Regions from separate parts of the Kitasatospora sp. NPDC041917 genome, predicted to be linked through region 1. Evidence: riboswitches for the same ligand, from Rfam matches in the RefSeq annotation. Region 1 holds a riboswitch; the other holds the start of a gene.
What was found. A riboswitch is a leader RNA that binds a small molecule or an ion and turns the genes downstream of it on or off. The one in region 1 is predicted to bind cyclic di-AMP.
Positions count from the first base shown of each region.

Region 2: it holds a riboswitch for cyclic di-AMP, as region 1 does, so the genes downstream of both, ACZ6EM_RS39090 (transglycosylase family protein) here and ACZ6EM_RS32805 (M23 family metallopeptidase) in region 1, are expected to answer to the same signal.

Region 1 covers NZ_JBVJBI010000040.1:35,503-43,264, forward strand. The annotation lists gene ACZ6EM_RS32790 (HelD family protein) at 1-1,244, opposite strand, end outside; gene purB (adenylosuccinate lyase) at 1,354-2,793, shown strand; gene ACZ6EM_RS32800 (MFS transporter) at 2,801-4,342, opposite strand; cyclic di-AMP (ydaO/yuaA leader) riboswitch at 4,697-4,834, shown strand; gene ACZ6EM_RS32805 (M23 family metallopeptidase) at 4,837-5,829, shown strand; gene ACZ6EM_RS32810 (APC family permease) at 6,217-7,762, shown strand, end outside.
Region 2 covers NZ_JBVJBI010000070.1:8,172-15,933, reverse strand. The annotation lists gene ACZ6EM_RS39115 (TetR/AcrR family transcriptional regulator) at 131-736, shown strand; gene ACZ6EM_RS39110 (helix-turn-helix domain-containing protein) at 816-1,682, opposite strand; gene ACZ6EM_RS39105 (ATP-binding protein) at 2,101-2,676, shown strand; gene ACZ6EM_RS39100 (DUF397 domain-containing protein) at 2,965-3,228, opposite strand; gene ACZ6EM_RS39095 (sirohydrochlorin chelatase family protein) at 3,789-4,745, shown strand; cyclic di-AMP (ydaO/yuaA leader) riboswitch at 5,199-5,369, shown strand; gene ACZ6EM_RS39090 (transglycosylase family protein) at 5,356-6,720, shown strand; gene ACZ6EM_RS39085 (hypothetical protein) at 6,983-7,183, shown strand; gene ACZ6EM_RS39080 (LacI family DNA-binding transcriptional regulator) at 7,286-7,762, opposite strand, start outside.

The DNA.
Region 1 (7,762 bases):
CGGTCGGTGAGCAGTCGTTCGATCAGTTGCCGGGCGGTGAGCCGGGGCCAGAGCGGGTCGAGCGCGGCGCGGACGTCCGGCCGTTCCCACAGCTCGCGCGGGGCGTAGTGGGCCTCCTCGTCGTCGTACGGGCGGCCGAGGGTGAGTGCCTGGGCGATGGCGAGGGCGTCGAGCAGGGTGCTCAGGTAGAAGCGGCGGGCCCGGTTGTGCGGCAGCCGCAGGCCGCGGGCGGCGTCCCGGGCCTCGGCGCAGGCCCGGGCGGAGACCCGCAGCCCGTCGCCGAGGTCCAGGCCGTCGTCGGGGGCCGTCTGGTGGGCGGCCAGGGCGCGGCGGAGCACCCCGGCCATCCAGGGGCCGCCCTTGGCCAGGGCGGTGGCGGGCGCGTCGGTGCGGGTGGCGGTGACGCCGGGGAGGAGCTCGCCGACGGTGCGCAGCACCACCTCGGTCTCGCCGAGGGCGGGCAGCACCTGGTCGATGTACCGCAGGAAGCCGGGGTTGGGGCCGATCACCAGCACGCCCCGGCGCTCCAGTGCGGCGCGGTGGGTGAACAGCAGGTAGGCGGCGCGGTGCAGGGCGGCCAGCGTCTTGCCGGTGCCGGGGCCGCCCTGGACCACCAGGGCGCCGGGCAGCGGGGAGCGGATCACCCGGTCCTGCTCGGCCTGGATGGTGGCGACGGCGGTGCCCATCCGGCCGGTGCGCTCGCGGCCGAGGGCGGCGAGCAGTGCGGCCTCGCCGACCAGGCCGCGCCGGCCGGACTCGTCCAGCCCGGCGAGGTCGAGCGCCTCGTCGTCCAGACCGGTGAGGGTGCGGCCCCGGGTGTGCAGGTGGCGGCGGCGCACGACCGGGCCCGGACGGGCGGGGGTCGCGGTGTAGAAGGGGCGGGCGGCCGGGGTGCGCCAGTCGAGCAGCAGCGGTTCGTACGCGTCGTCGGTCAGGCCGGTGCGGCCGATGTAGTGGACGGTGCCGTCGCGCTCGTCGAGGCGGCCGAAGCACAGGCCGCGTTCGACCGCGTCCAGCCGGGCCGCGTGGCGGGCGGCCTCGCGGGCGCGCACCTCGCGTTCCAGCCGGGCCTGGTGGGTGCCGCCGGGGGTGGCTCCGTCGTGGGCGCCGTCGGCGACGCGGCGGGCCCGTTCGCGCACCGTGTCGAGCCGGGAGTAGAGCCGGGTGAGGCGGGCCTGCTCGGTGCGCAGGGCCGTGGCGAGGGCGTCGCCGGGGTTTCCCGCGGCCGCTGGATGTTCGCTCATCGGTGTGGTATCCTTGCGGTGAGAAGGTTGCGGTGCGCCATCTGAAAGGCGCTCAATTGACCCATCCTACCCCGGCCGCCGACGTTCGGCGTGACCTCGGCTGTTACTCTTGCGAAGCGTGAGCGCGAAGCCCCAGATCCCCAATGTCCTGGCCTCCCGGTACGCCTCGGCGACCCTGGCCCAGCTGTGGTCCCCCGAGCACAAGGTGGTCCTCGAGCGCCACCTGTGGCTCGCCGTCCTGAAGGCCCAGCAGGACCTCGGCGTCGAGGTGCCGGCCACCGCCGTCGCCGACTACGAGCGGGTGATCGACCAGGTCGACCTCGGCTCGATCGCCGCCCGTGAGCGGGTCACCCGCCACGACGTCAAGGCCCGGATCGAGGAGTTCAGCGACCTCGCCGGGCACGAGCAGATCCACAAGGGAATGACCTCCCGGGACCTGACCGAGAACGTCGAGCAGCTCCAGATCCGCCAGTCCCTGGAGCACGTGCGCGACCGCACGGTGGCCGTCCTGGTGCGTCTGGCCAAGCTGTCCGCCCAGCACTCCGAGCTGGTCATGGCCGGCCGCTCGCACAACGTGGCCGCGCAGGCCACCACCCTGGGCAAGCGGTTCGCGTCGATCACCGACGAGCTGCTGGTCGCCTTCCGCCGCCTGGAGGAGCTGATCGCCCGCTACCCGCTGCGCGGGATCAAGGGCCCGGTCGGCACCGCCCAGGACATGCTGGACCTGCTCGGCGGCGACACCGACAAGCTGGCCGAGCTGGAGCGCCGGGTCGCCGGGCACCTCGGCTTCGAGAACGTGCTGACCAGCGTCGGCCAGGTCTACCCGCGCTCGCTGGACTTCGAGGTGCTCACCGCCCTCGTCCAGCTGGCCGCCGCGCCGTCCAGCCTGGCCAAGACCATCCGCCTGATGGCCGGCCACGAGCTGGTCACGGAGGGCTTCAAGGAGGGCCAGGTCGGCTCCTCCGCGATGCCCCACAAGATGAACACCCGCTCCTGCGAGCGCGTCAACGGCCTGGCCGTCATCCTGCGCGGCTACGCCTCGATGACCGGCGAGCTGGCCGGCGACCAGTGGAACGAGGGCGACGTCTCCTGCTCGGTGGTGCGCCGGGTCGCGCTGCCGGACGCGTTCTTCGCCTTCGACGGCCTGCTGGAGACCTTCCTGACCGTCCTCGACGAGTTCGGCGCCTTCCCCGCCGTGATCGAGGCCGAGCTGGACCGTTACCTGCCGTTCCTCGCCACCACGAAGGTGCTGATGGGCGCGGTGCGCGCGGGCGTCGGCCGGGAGACCGGGCACGAGGTCATCAAGGAGCACGCCGTCGCCTCCGCGCTGGCGATGCGTGCGGGCGCCCGGGAGAACGAGCTGCTGGACCGGCTGGCCGCCGACGAGCGGATCCCGCTGGACCGGGCCGCGCTGGACGCGCTGCTGGCCGACCGGCTGTCCTTCACCGGCGCGGCCGGTGCCCAGGTCGCCGAGGTCGTCCGCCAGGTGGAGGCCGTCGCGGCCGCCTACCCGGAGGCCGCCAAGTACGCGCCGGCCGACATCCTCTGACGCTCGGTCAGTTCAGAGTCGAGGGCCCTGCCGCCGGACCGGTGGCGGGGCCCTCGCGCGTCGTGGGGACGTGGCCGGGGTCGAGCGGCGGGGCGGTCGGTCCGCACGGCCAGTCGCAGTTCGGCTCGGCCACCGGCTGCTCCTCGGGGGCGAGCACATTGCCCCGTACGGTCGCGGAGGCGATCAGCCCGCCGGCCACCAGGAGGCCCGCGCAGATCAGCATCGCGGTGTGGAAGGCGGAGTCGACTGCGGCGGGCACCCGGTAGGCGTCGCCGCTCAGCCCGGCCAGCGCCGGCAGGGCGGCCACCGCGAGCAGGCCGGCCGCGCGGGCGGCGGCGTTGTTGACCCCGCTGGCGATGCCGGCGTGCCGGACCTCGACGGCGGCCAGCACGGTCGCCGTCAGCGGCGCGACCAGCAGCGTCATCCCGCAGCCCATCACCGTGACGGCGGGCAGCACGTCCACCCAGTACGAGGAGCCGGGGCCGATGCGCAGCATCAGCAGCACCCCGGCGGCGCACAGCAGGGGGCCGACGGTCAGCGGGACGCGCGGGCCGATCCGTTTGCCGAGGCGCCCGGCGCGCGCGGACAGCGCCAGCATCAGCACGGTGATCGGCACCAGGGCGAAGCCCGAGACCAGCGGCGAGAACCCGGACACGATCTGGAGCTGCACCACCAGCAGGAAGAAGACGCCGCTGAACGCCGCGTACACGCACAGGGTGACCAGGTTCACCGCGGTGAACAGCCGGGAGGAGAACAGCCCGAGCGGCAGCATCGGTTCGGGCGCCCGGCGCTCGACGGCCACGAAGGCGACGCCGAGCACCACCCCGATCACCCCGCTGACCCAGACCGCCGGGGACAGGCCCTCGCCCGCCGCGGTCAGCGCGTAGGTGATCGCGCCGAGCGCGAGGGCGGCGAGCACGGCGCCGAGCACGTCGAAGCGGCCGGTGGCGGCCTCGTCCCGGGTCTCCGGCACCGACCGGGTGGTCACCGCGATCACGGCGGCGGCGAGCGGCAGGTTCAACAGGAAGATCCAGCGCCAGCCGGGGCCGTCCACCAGCCAGCCGCCGAGGAAGGGGCCGATCGCGGCGGACACCCCGCCGAGGCCGGACCAGAGCCCGACCGCGGCCGAGCGGTCGTCGGGGTGGAAGACGGCCTGGAGCATGGCGAGCGAGCCGGGGGTGAGCAGCGCCCCGCCGATGCCCTGGACGGCGCGGGCGGCGATCAGCACGTGGATGTTCGGCGCCGCGGCGCAGGCCGCGGAGGCGATGGCGAACCAGACCACGCCGATCAGGAAGACCTTGCGCCGCCCGTACCGGTCGCCGAGCGCGCCGCCGAGCAGGATCAGGCCCGCCAGGGTGAGCAGATAGGCGTTCAGAGTCCATTGCAGGGACGCCAGGGAGGCGCCGAGGTCGGCGCCGATCCGGGGCAGGGCGACGTTCACCACGGTGCCGTCGAGCATCGCCATGCTGGAGCCGAGCACGGTCGCCAGTAGTACCCAGCGACCCTGCGCGGTGCCCAGGCGCAGGGTGCCGGCCTCGGAGGTGGCCACGGGCGAATCCTGCGCTGCCGGGGCGCACGTGACAAGGGTCACCGGTGGGTGTGTTGACGGTCGGCGGTGCGTGAACGGGTGACTGCGGTCCGTCGCCGATCTCGGCGCAGGGTCGTGGATCAGTGGCGGGGGGTGAATGGGTTGTGTACGCACCGTGGGGCCCGGTCTGCGGAGGGTCACCGGAACGGGGGAGATGGTTGCCCTTTCAAGAGATCGACATTGCTTCACCCGAACGGATGGGTTTTAGTTCAGCGACCGCCCGGCCAGTCCGGACGGATCCACCGGGTGGAACGCCGAGTCCTGCCGCTGCCCGGTGGTTCGAAACGAACTCTGTACGGCAGGAGCGGGGGACCCACAGGTAAGTCGCCGGACCGGAGTTCGCGCCTCAGGGCGCGGGCGTCCAGGACCGGCTAGGGGTGAAGCCGCGCATGCGGCCGGGCAACTCCAGCCCGAACCCGACAGCTCACCTCGCAGGCGTCGGAGAGGAAAATTCCATGCCTGCTCAGGCTCGTCGTATCGCCCTGCCCCGCGCCGCCCGTATCGGCATCGCGACCGCCGTCACCGGTGTCTCCTTCGCCCTCCCGCTCGTCACCGCGGTGAGCGCCCAGGCCCACACCGTTCCGGCCGCCCCGGCCGCGCAGGCCGCCGCCTCCACGGACGCCAAGTCGGCCGCGCCGGCCGCTGCCCCGGCCACCCCGGCCGCGCAGGAGAGCTACCGCGTCGTCAGCGGCGACACCCTGTCCAAGATCGCCGACGCCAAGAACGTCGAGGGCGGCTGGCACGCGCTGTACGAGCAGAACCGCTCGGTCGTCGGTGCCAACCCGAACCTGATCTTCCCGGGCCAGCAGCTCGCGCTGTCGGGCCACGCCGCCGCGCCGGCCGCCGACGCCGCCCCGGCCAAGCCGGCCGCCCCGGCGAAGCCCGCCCAGCCGGCCGCTCCGGCGACCCAGGCCGCCAAGCCGCAGGCCCAGGTCCAGGTGAAGACCGAGGCCGCCAAGCCCTCCGCCCAGCTCCAGACCCAGCTGCAGGTCGCCGCTCCGGCCGCGGTCGTGACCGCCACTCCGGTCGCCGCCGCCACCTCCGGCTTCGTCGCCCCGCTGGCCAACCCGAAGCTCGGCACCGCCTACGGCGTGGCCGGCTCGATGTGGGCCTCCGGCCACCACACCGGCCAGGACTTCGTCGCCTCCACCGGCACCCCGCTGCGCGCCGTCGCCAACGGCGTCGTGGTCAAGGCCGGCAACGGCGGCGCCTACGGCAACGAGGTCGAGATCAAGCTCGCCGACGGCCACTACGCCGAGTACGCGCACCTCTCCTCGATCGGCGTGAGGATCGGTCAGGCCGTCACCGTCGGCCAGCAGATCGGCCTCTCCGGCGCCACCGGCAACGTGACGGGCCCGCACCTGCACTTCGAGATCCGCAACGGCTCGGAGTACGGCTCGGACATCAACCCGGTCGCCTACCTGCGCGCGCACGGCGTCGCGCTCTGACCCGGGGCCGCTGAGCCCCGAGGGTTTTCGGAACCACCGCTGCTGCGGGGCGAATCGATCCTCCGGGATGGTCATGTCGGGTGACCGCTCGACCGGGTGATCGCCGCACGGCGGACATGGGCGCGGGACACGCCCAGGCCGGCCCGGCCGTACGAGGACCTCCTCGTGCGGCCGGGCCGGCCGCTGCCGTTTCCGGGCCCGTCCGGTCGTGCCCCGGCCGTCCGGCGGGTTCCGGAGCGTCGTTCGACCGGTCGAACGTGGCGTCAACTCGACTGCTCCGGCGGGCCGTCGGCCCGATCGCTGGGCTGCTCCGGCGCGCCATGCTGTCGGACGGTCAGCGTCCGGCCGGTCCGGCGGTCGGGCGGGTCCGGGAGGCGAGGAGGCCGGATGGCGGTCCGGAGCGGGGACGTGGCGGGGGAGAGGGCCGGGCGGGAGCGGCCGGGGACGGGCGGCGTCGACCGGCTGAAGGCGGACTCGGTCGGCCTGGTCGGCGTGGTGTTCATGGCACTCGCCACCGCCGCCCCGATCACCGCGATGACGGGCAACCTGCCGATCATCGTCGGGCAGGGCAACGGCGCCGGCGCGCCCGCCGCGTACATCGTGGCGACCGTGGTGCTGACGGTGTTCTCGGTCGGGTACGTGGCGATGGCCCGGCACATCACCGCGGCCGGCGCGTTCTACGGCTACGTCTCGCACGGGCTGGGCCGGGTGGTCGGGATGGCCTCGGGGCTGCTCGCGGTGCTGGCGTACGTCGTCACCGAGGCCTCGGCCCTCGGCTTCTTCGCGTACTCGCTGCGCGGACTGGTCCGTTCGCAGCTGGGGGTGGACCTGGGCTGGGGCTGGTACGCGCTGTTCGGGGCGACGGTGATCGGGGTGATGGCCTGGTTCGACCTGCACCTGACGGCCAAGGTGCTCGGGGTCGCGCTGGTGCTGGAGATCGGGGTGCTGGGGGCGGTCTCGTTCGCGGTGCTGTTCTCCGGCGGCGGGCCGGACGGGATCGTGGTCGAGGCCGTGAACCCGCTGAACGCGCTGAGGGGGGTGGGGGGTTCGGGCGCGGCGGCGGCCGGGCTCGGCCTGTTCTTCGCGTTCTGGTCCTGGGTGGGATTCGAGTCCACCGCGATGTACGGCGAGGAGTCCCGCGACCCCAAGCGGGTGGTGCCGCGGGCGACGCTGGTGTCGGTGATCGGTGTCGGGCTGCTCTACGTCTTCGTGTCCTGGATGATCGTGTCCGGCAACGGCGTCGGGCGGGCGGTCGCGGTGGCGAGCGGCGCCGTGCCGGGCAAGGACGGCAACAGCCTGTTCTTCGACCCGCTCGGCGCGCACCTGGGGGCCTGGGCGGTGAAGGTGTTCCAATGGCTGGTCGTCACCGGCTCGTTCGCCTGCGCGATGGCCTTCCACCAGTGCGCGGCCCGGTACCTGTACGCGATCGGCCGGGAGGGGCTGCTGCACCCGGCGCTCGGCCGCACCCATGCGCGGCACGGTTCGCCGCACGTCGCCTCGGTGGTGCAGTCGGTGATCGCGGTGGGGCTGGTGGCGGGGTTCCTGGCGGCCGGGATGGACCCGTACGTGCACCTGTACACGCTGCTGGCGCTGCTCGGGACGATGGCGATCCTGGTCGTGCAGACGCTCTGCTCCTTCGCCGTGGTCGGGTACTTCCACGTGCGGGGGCGGCACCCGGAGACCGCGCACTGGTTCCGGACGCTGGCCGCACCGCTGGTGGGCGGGGTGGCGATGGCCGGGGTGGTGGTGCTGCTGGTGCTCAACAAGGACGCCGCGGCCGGGGCGGCGGCGCACACGCTGCTGTTCCGGCTGATCCCGTACCTGGTGATCGGGGTGTTCGCGGGCGGGGTCGGGCTGGCGCTGGCGGTGCGCCGTTGGCGGCCGGAGCTGTACGCGCGGATCGGGCGGGTGGTGCTGGAGGACGCGGTCGAGC
Region 2 (7,762 bases), on a different contig from region 1:
CGCCCGGGCAGTGCCCGCCGGGGCACGGTATCCCGGTGCGGCTGTCGGCTCCACAAGTATATTGGCCCGGAGCCAACGAACGTTCGGAGCAGACACGATGGCACCTCGCGGGGATTCGGTCAATGAGGAGATGCGGCAACGCTCCCGCCGGCGGATCATGCGGGCCACCGTCGAGCTGGTTGACCAGTGCGGTTACGCGGGCACCACGCTCACGGACATCGCCGAGCGGGCCGGTCTCGCCCGCGGCCTGCTCTCGTACTACTTCGACGGCAAACGGCTGCTCATGCAGTCCGCGACGCACCGGATGATGCACCAGTCACTGGCCGCCACGCTGGCGGAGCTGGCCCCCGGGTCCTCCCCCGACGCACGGCTGGCCGGGGCGATCGACACCGTGCTCGGCCTGGCGATGGACCACCCCCGGGTGATGCGCTCCCACCTGGCGCTGATCCTCGACCCGGACAACGGCGCCTTCGTCCAGGACCCGGAGCAGCAGCAGCTCGGCGCCATCCTCCAGGGGCTGCTGCGGGACTGGGGCGCGCCCGACCCGGTCGCCGAGCACGCGGTGCTGCGCAGCGCGCTGATGGGCGGCTGCATCGGGGTGCTGCTGCCGGGCGCCGAGAGCCCGCTGGCTCTGATCCGCGCCGACCTCTTCGGCCGCTACGACCTGGCCTGGGACCTGGGCCGCCCGCCGCAGCAGTCCCCGCCGGAACGCGAACGGCCGCCGGCCCGCGGCTGACGGCGGGTGGGCGGCCTGGTGACCGGCTGCCGAGGGGCCTCGCGAGGGAGGGAGCTCACAGGCCCCGGACGGCAGCGGCTCAGCGTTCCTTCAGGATCGAGGCGAGCAGGTCTATCGTGCGTTCCGGCGTGAGGCTGTCCACGCAGAGCCGCTCCATGACCTGGATGTAGGCGTCGACGTCGTCGCGCTTGTCCAGGTAGAGCGCGCTGGTGAGCTGCTCCAGGTAGACCACGTCCGCGAGGTCCTGCTCCGGGAAGCGCAGGATCGTGAACGCCCCGGACTCGCCCGCGTGCGCGCCGAACCGGAACGGCATGACCTGGATCACCACGTTGGCCTGCTCGGCCACGTCGATCAGGTACTGCACCTGACCGCGCATCACCTTGGGCCCGCCGACCGGCCGGCGCAGCGCCGCCTCGTCGATGACGGCCCACAGGCGCGGGCTGGCGCCCTCGGCCAGCAGCTTCTGACGGCGCAGCCGCAGGCTGACCCGTCGCTCGACCTCCTCCTCGCTGATGACCGGCCGACTCTGTCCGAAAACCGCCCGTGCGTACTCCTCGGACTGGAGCAGCCCGGGGATGAACTGCACCTCGTAGGTGCGGATCAGCTGGGCGGCCTCCTCCAGGCCGACGTAGGTCTGGAACCAGCCCGGCAGCACGTCGTTGAAGCTGTGCCACCAGCCGGACTTGTTGGCCTCGCGGACGAGGCCGAGCAGGGCTTCCCGCTCGATGCCGTCGTCCACGCCGTACAGACTGAGCAGGTCGGCGACGTCGCGCTCCTTGAAGCTGACGCGGCCGAGTTCCATGCGGCTGATCTTGGACTCGGAGGCCCGGATCGCGTAGCCCGCGTCCTCGCGGGTGATGCCGCGCGCCTCACGCAGGCGGCGCAGCTGCGAGCCGAGGAGGATCCGGCGGACCATCGAGCCGCCGCCCGGCTGAACTGTGGTCATGCGGTCGAAACCTCCACCTAGGGCAAACAGCGCACAGTCTGCCATCAGTTGAGCGCTCACGGTGCCGATACTGACGGATGTTCCTATCAGTTCCGCACTCCACACACCAGGATGCACGTGCATCCGGCGCTTGCATATGCCAATAGTGCGACTGCACGTGAATCGACTCTTGCATCTGCAGTGAGCGCACACCACCATGGTGCACGTGCACCTGCACATCCCTGGCAATCCCGCGGGCTCCGTGTCGACCCCACGCGCGACTCCGTGCACCGACCCGACGACGTCCCCCGCGTCATCGGGCGTTCGAGTGCGCGCGCGCCTGGTCGAGGGGGCGGCCGAGCGGCCGAGCGAGTCGGAGGTGACCGGCATGACCCCGGCGGGTCCAGCCGTGTCCGCCCCCTTATGGGAGGAGCTCTTCATGAGCACCGGTACGGCTTTGGCGGTTGACCCCCTTGTGGTCACCTGTACGCTCGCTCCTCGCTTCGAAGCCGTCAGAACCGCGCGCGACTTCGCTCGGAGCACGCTCCAGCACTGGGGCCTGACGGAGCTGTTCGACGACGTCGCGCTGGTGGCGTCGGAACTCGTGACCAACGCGCTCCGGCATGCGATCGGCGCACGGCCCGACCCGTCGGGCGGCACCCAGGGCGAGTACGGCTTTCCCCTGCAGCCGACCCCGGACGGCCGGCTCCCGATCCGAATAAGCCTGGTGCACCGCGCACCCCAGGTGGTCTGCGCGGTGAGCGATCCGAGCAGCATCGGCCCGATCGCACGGGAGGCCGACTTCGTCGCCGAATCCGGCCGCGGGCTGCACCTGGTGGAGTCGTTCAGCCGCTCCTGGGGCTGGCACCCGCTGGGCAGCGGCAAGGTGGTCTGGGCGATGTTCGAGGCGGAGACGATCGTCGGCTCCCCGCTGGACGGGCACCCCGGACTCGGCGGCCGCTCACCGCTCGACGGCCCCGTCGAGATCGGCGGACGGCATCGGCGCTCGGCCTAGGACGGGCCGTGCGCCCCGACCGGGCCCCCGACCCGAACGGGCCGCACGCCCAGGACGGACCATGCGCCGGGCGGCGCACGGCCGGTCGACGGAAGCCCCGGGAGGACCACACCCCGGGCCCTTCCACTCGGCCCCGCCGAGGACTTCCGCTCCAGTGCGGACGCCTCCGGAGCGGACACCTCCGAAGCGGAGACCGCCGGCGAAGAGGCCCCCGGAGGAGACAAAGACAAAGGCCGTCGTGGTGTCGGCACCCACGACGGCCCCCCGATGATGGAGCACGGCGGTCGGTCAGACCGCCAGGTGGTCGAACTCCCCGTCCTTGGCCCCCAGCAGCAGGGCGGCGATCTCGGCCCGGGTGTAGATGAGGGCCGGGCCGTCCGGGAACCGCGAGTTGCGCATCGCCACATCGCCGCCGGGCAGGGCCGCGAACTCGACGCAGTTGCCCTGGGAGTTGCTGTGCCGGCTCTTCTGCCAGACCACCCCCTGGAGATCGGCGGCGGCCATCCCGTTGTAGGTGTCGTACGAGCCGTGCGTGTCCTGCGAGTCGTGCATAGAAATCTCCCGAAGAGCTTCCGGAGTTGTCGTCCAGCGCGGCGCCCCCGGCACCGTCGAAACGAACGGACCGGCCCCGTACCGGTCCGGCACAACGCCTCACTTGACGCGATGATAGCCGCAGTGCACGTGCATCAGCACGGGACGTTGCAGGTGCACGTGGCCTTTTGTCCGCAGCCGCGAACTCTTCACGGACCCTTCTCCTGACGGTACGTAAACGGACATAGCCGATGAATCGTCGGGCGCGCGATAACCGGCCGTGAGCGCCTCCCCGCTGAATGTTGATCTTCGAATGCCGGGAGTCGCACCCCCGTGACCCTCCGTCAAACCATCCTCATGCTGTGAGACATCTCACGCGCCCCAGGTGCAACGCCGGCGCCCTCGGGTCGCGTCGAGGCAACCACCGGCGGTCGCGCGGGGATTGGGAGCGGAATGTCCGGATTGTAGGCAAAGTGCCCGGACCGGTGCCGGAGACGCACCGGCCTCCGGACCGCGACCGCGTGAAACCCACGCGGCAGCCGACTGCAAGCCGGACGGGCAGATGTCCTACGATCTCCGGCATGAGCACCGCAGCCATCCCGGGCGCGCCACTGCCCGTCCGTACTCCAGGCTCCCGTGCGCGGGGGCGCCACCGTCGTCCCGAGCGCCCCGAGATCCCGGCCGGCGCCCCGGCCCTGGTGCTCGCCGTGCCCGCGACCGCCGGGCCCGAGTCCCGCTCGGTCGTCGAGGAGTTGCTCTCGATCGTCCGCACCGAGCAGAACGGCGTCCGGACCGCGGTCGGCTACCTGCCCGGCAACGGCGGCGAGGGCGCGGGCGGCGAGGACCGCACCGTGGCCGAGCTGCTGGCCATGGCGGCCGAGGCCGGACTGCCGACGCCCGTCCTGGTGCCGCTGGTGCCCGGCCCGCACACCTTCCTGACCGAGCTTCACGCGCTCGCCGCCGAGTACGGCGCGCCCGTCACCGACCCGCTGGGCCCGCACCCGCTGCTGGCCGAGGCCGTGCACGTCCGGCTGTCCGAGGCCGGGCTGGCCCGGGCCGACCGCGCCCGGCTGTTCGCCATCGCGACCGCCGCGGACGGCGTGGTGCTGACCACCGTCGGCGGCGAGGACGCGGCCGCGGCAGCCGGCATCACCGGCGTGCTGCTGGCCGCCCGACTGGCCGTGCCGGTCGTCGCCGCCGCGCTCGACGTGCCCGGCTCGGTGGCCGCGGCCGTCAACCACCTCAGGGACACCGGCTCGCAGCGCCCGGCGCTGGCCCCGCTGGTGATCGGCCCGGAGGCGGACTCCGAGCTGCTCGCCACCGCCGCCGAGGAGACCGGCTGCCCGTCGGCCGCGCCGCTGGGCTCGTACCCGTCGGTCGGCCAGCTGATCGCCTCCACCTACCTGGCGGCGCTGCCCGCGCCGTCCCCGGAGGACCTGGCACGGGCCGAGGCGGAGGCGGCGGCCGCCGAGGCCGAGGGGGCTCTGGAGGGCGTCCGCGGCGCCCACGCGGCCTCCCAGGGGCCCGCAGGGCGGTAGTCGACGACGCGCGCCGGTTGGCGCGCACCGAAGGGCCCGGAACGGCATGCGTTCCGGGCCCTTCGGTTTTGCTCCGCCGGTCCATGGCCGTCCCGCGCGGAAGTCGGACGGCGATGAAGTGGAATGTCCGTTCTGGCCTATTTGAAAGGAAATAGGAAACGCGGTCGCGGGCGCTCGCATCACGACCGCCGCAGCATCTGCCCGGGCGCTCCGGCCCGCGATTCGACGCGCCGTCACACCACTTCTGAAGTGCTGCCAGTTGTGGGCTTCCACAACAGGGTTGCCTGAAAACGATCATTTGCGATCATGGGGAGCGGCAATTTTGGCAGTTCCCACTAAACCGTGATGCGCATCACAGCAGTTTGCAGTTTGAACTTAAGTCTGATTAACGTGCTCCCCGTTCGTGACCACACGAACCCGGTTCATCCGCGACGCCGAGTCCTGCCGTCGGATGTCCTGGCAGCGCGAAATCGCACCACGGCAGGAGCGGGGGACCCACAGGTAAGTCGCCCCGGACCGATCTCCGGAACGGTCCAGGGCTAGGGGTGAAGCCGCGCCCACAGCGCGGCCGGGCAACTCCAGCCCGAATCCGACAGCTCACCTCGCAGGCGTGGGAGAGGACCGCGTCTTCATGCTGCCCACCAACGGCACTCGTCTGTCCAGCCGCACCCGTCGCGTGATCGCCGCCCTCGGCGTCGCGGGCGTCGGCCTCACCGTCCCCTGCATCGCCTCCGGCACCGCCTCCGCCGCCACCGTCGCCACCTGGGACAAGGTCGCCCAGTGCGAGAGCGGCGGCAACTGGAGCATCAACACGGGCAACGGCTTCTACGGCGGCCTCCAGTTCACCTCCAGCACCTGGTCCGCCTTCGGCGGCACCGCCTTCGCGGCGCGCGCCGACCTGGCCACCAAGGACCAGCAGATCGCCGTCGCCGAGAAGGTCCTCGCCTCGCAGGGCCCCGGCGCCTGGCCGGTGTGCTCGGTCCAGGCCGGCCTCACCAAGGGCGGCGCCGCGGCCGCCGTCGACACCTCGGCGGGCTCCACCGCGGGCTCGACCGCCGCCAAGCCCGCGCAGAGCGCCAAGCCGGCCGCCCCGGCCGCCAAGCCCGCTCCGCAGACCCAGGCCCCGGCCGCAAAGCCCGCCGCGCCCTCCGCGCCCTCCCAGGACGGCACGCAGGCCAGCACCGACTCCGCCGCCTCCGGAAACCGGAGCGACTGGGTCCAGAAGCGCCAGCAGCAGGCCCAGAACGGCGACTACACCGTGGTCGAGGGCGACTGGCTGTCCGCGATCGCCGACCAGCACAAGGTGCAGGGCGGCTGGCAGCGGCTGTACGAGCTCAACCGCGGCACCCTGACCGAGGGTCCGGACAGCATCTACCCGGGCCAGCAGCTGTCCTTCGGCGGCAACGGCCAGGCCCAGGCCGGCCAGTCCGCCACCGGCAAGTCCGGCTCGGACTTCACCTGGTTCGACCGCTCGCAGAAGTCCGGCCAGTCCGCGAACGGCGGTGCCGTGAACGCCCAGCCGACCGCGCAGGCCCAGACCCCGGCCGCCAAGCCGTCCACCAAGCCCGCTCCCCAGACCCAGGCTCCGGCCCAGACCCAGGCTCCGGCCGCCACCGGCAGCATGGCCGCCGCGGTCTCCTTCGCCGAGTCGAAGGTCGGTCAGGCGTACGTCTACGGCGGCACCGGTAACGGTGGCTGGGACTGCTCCGGCCTGACCCAGGCCGCGCTGCGCGCCGCGGGCGTCTCCGTCCCGCGCGTCGCCGCCGACCAGGCCGCCGCCAGCACCCACGTCTCGCTGGACAGCCTCCAGCCGGGCGACCTGCTGTTCTGGTCCAACAACGGCAAGGACTCCGGCGTCTACCACGTCGCGATCTACGTCGGCAACGGCAAGTACGTCGAGGCCGCCAACCCGAGCTCGGGCGTCCGCGAGCAGAGCATCGCCAACTGGGCCCCGGACTTCGCCGGCCGGGTCTGAGAACAGCGAACAGCCGACAGTCGACGGATAACAGCTGACAGATAACAGATTTCATCATCTGTCAGCTGTCGTCCGAACGTTGACCGCCCACGCCCCCGGGGAGAGTCTGGTCGCTCCTCCCCGGGGGTTCCGGCATGCCTCCGGCCGTACCTCGTGGCAAATCCCCGCGGTGAATCCCCGTGCTGAATCCCCATGGCGAATCACCGTGGTGAATCCCCGCCCCAACGGGCATGCTGCTGCTCTGCACCCGAGGAGGAGTCACATGGCCCAGGTCACCGTCACCCTCGACGCGAACCTCGCGATCGACGCGATGTTGCTCTCCGGCACCAAGAACCCGCAGGACGCCGTCGAACTGGTCCTGCGCGACTACCTGGCCCGCGGCCGCCGTACCGAGACCCGTACCGGCGAGGCGGCCGACGGGCACCGACCGACCGTCGACCGCCCCACCGCCCAGGAGGGCTGACCGCCCGACGGCCCGGGGCGGCCGACCGCACGCACGCACGCCGAAGGGCCCCGGAGAGCAACCGCCCTCCGGGGCCCTTCCGTCGGCCGTGACGGCCGGGGTTCAGCGCGCGCAGGCCCCGGTGGACCCGCGCATCACCAGCTCCGGCTGGAACATGAACTCGCCGCGCTGGGCCGCGTTTCCGCCGACCTCCTCCAGCAGCGCGTCCACCGCCGCCGTGGCCATCGCCTCGACCGGCTGGCGGATCGTGGTCAACGGCGGCTCGGTGAAGGCGATCAGCGGCGAGTCGTCGAAGCCGACCACCGACACGTCCTGCGGCACCGACAGCCCGCGCTGCCGCACCGCCCGGATCGCCCCGAGCGCCATCATGTCGCTCCCGCAGACGATCGCCGTGCAGCCCTTGTCGAGCAGCGCGCCGGCCGCCGCGTGCCCGCCCTCCACGCTGAACAGCGTGTGGTGGACGAGGTCGTCGGCCTCCTCCCGGGAGAGCCCGAGCACCTCGCGCAGCGCGGCCGTGAAGCCCTCGATCTTGCGCAGCACCGGCACGTACCGGCGCTGACCGACGGCCAGCCCGATCCG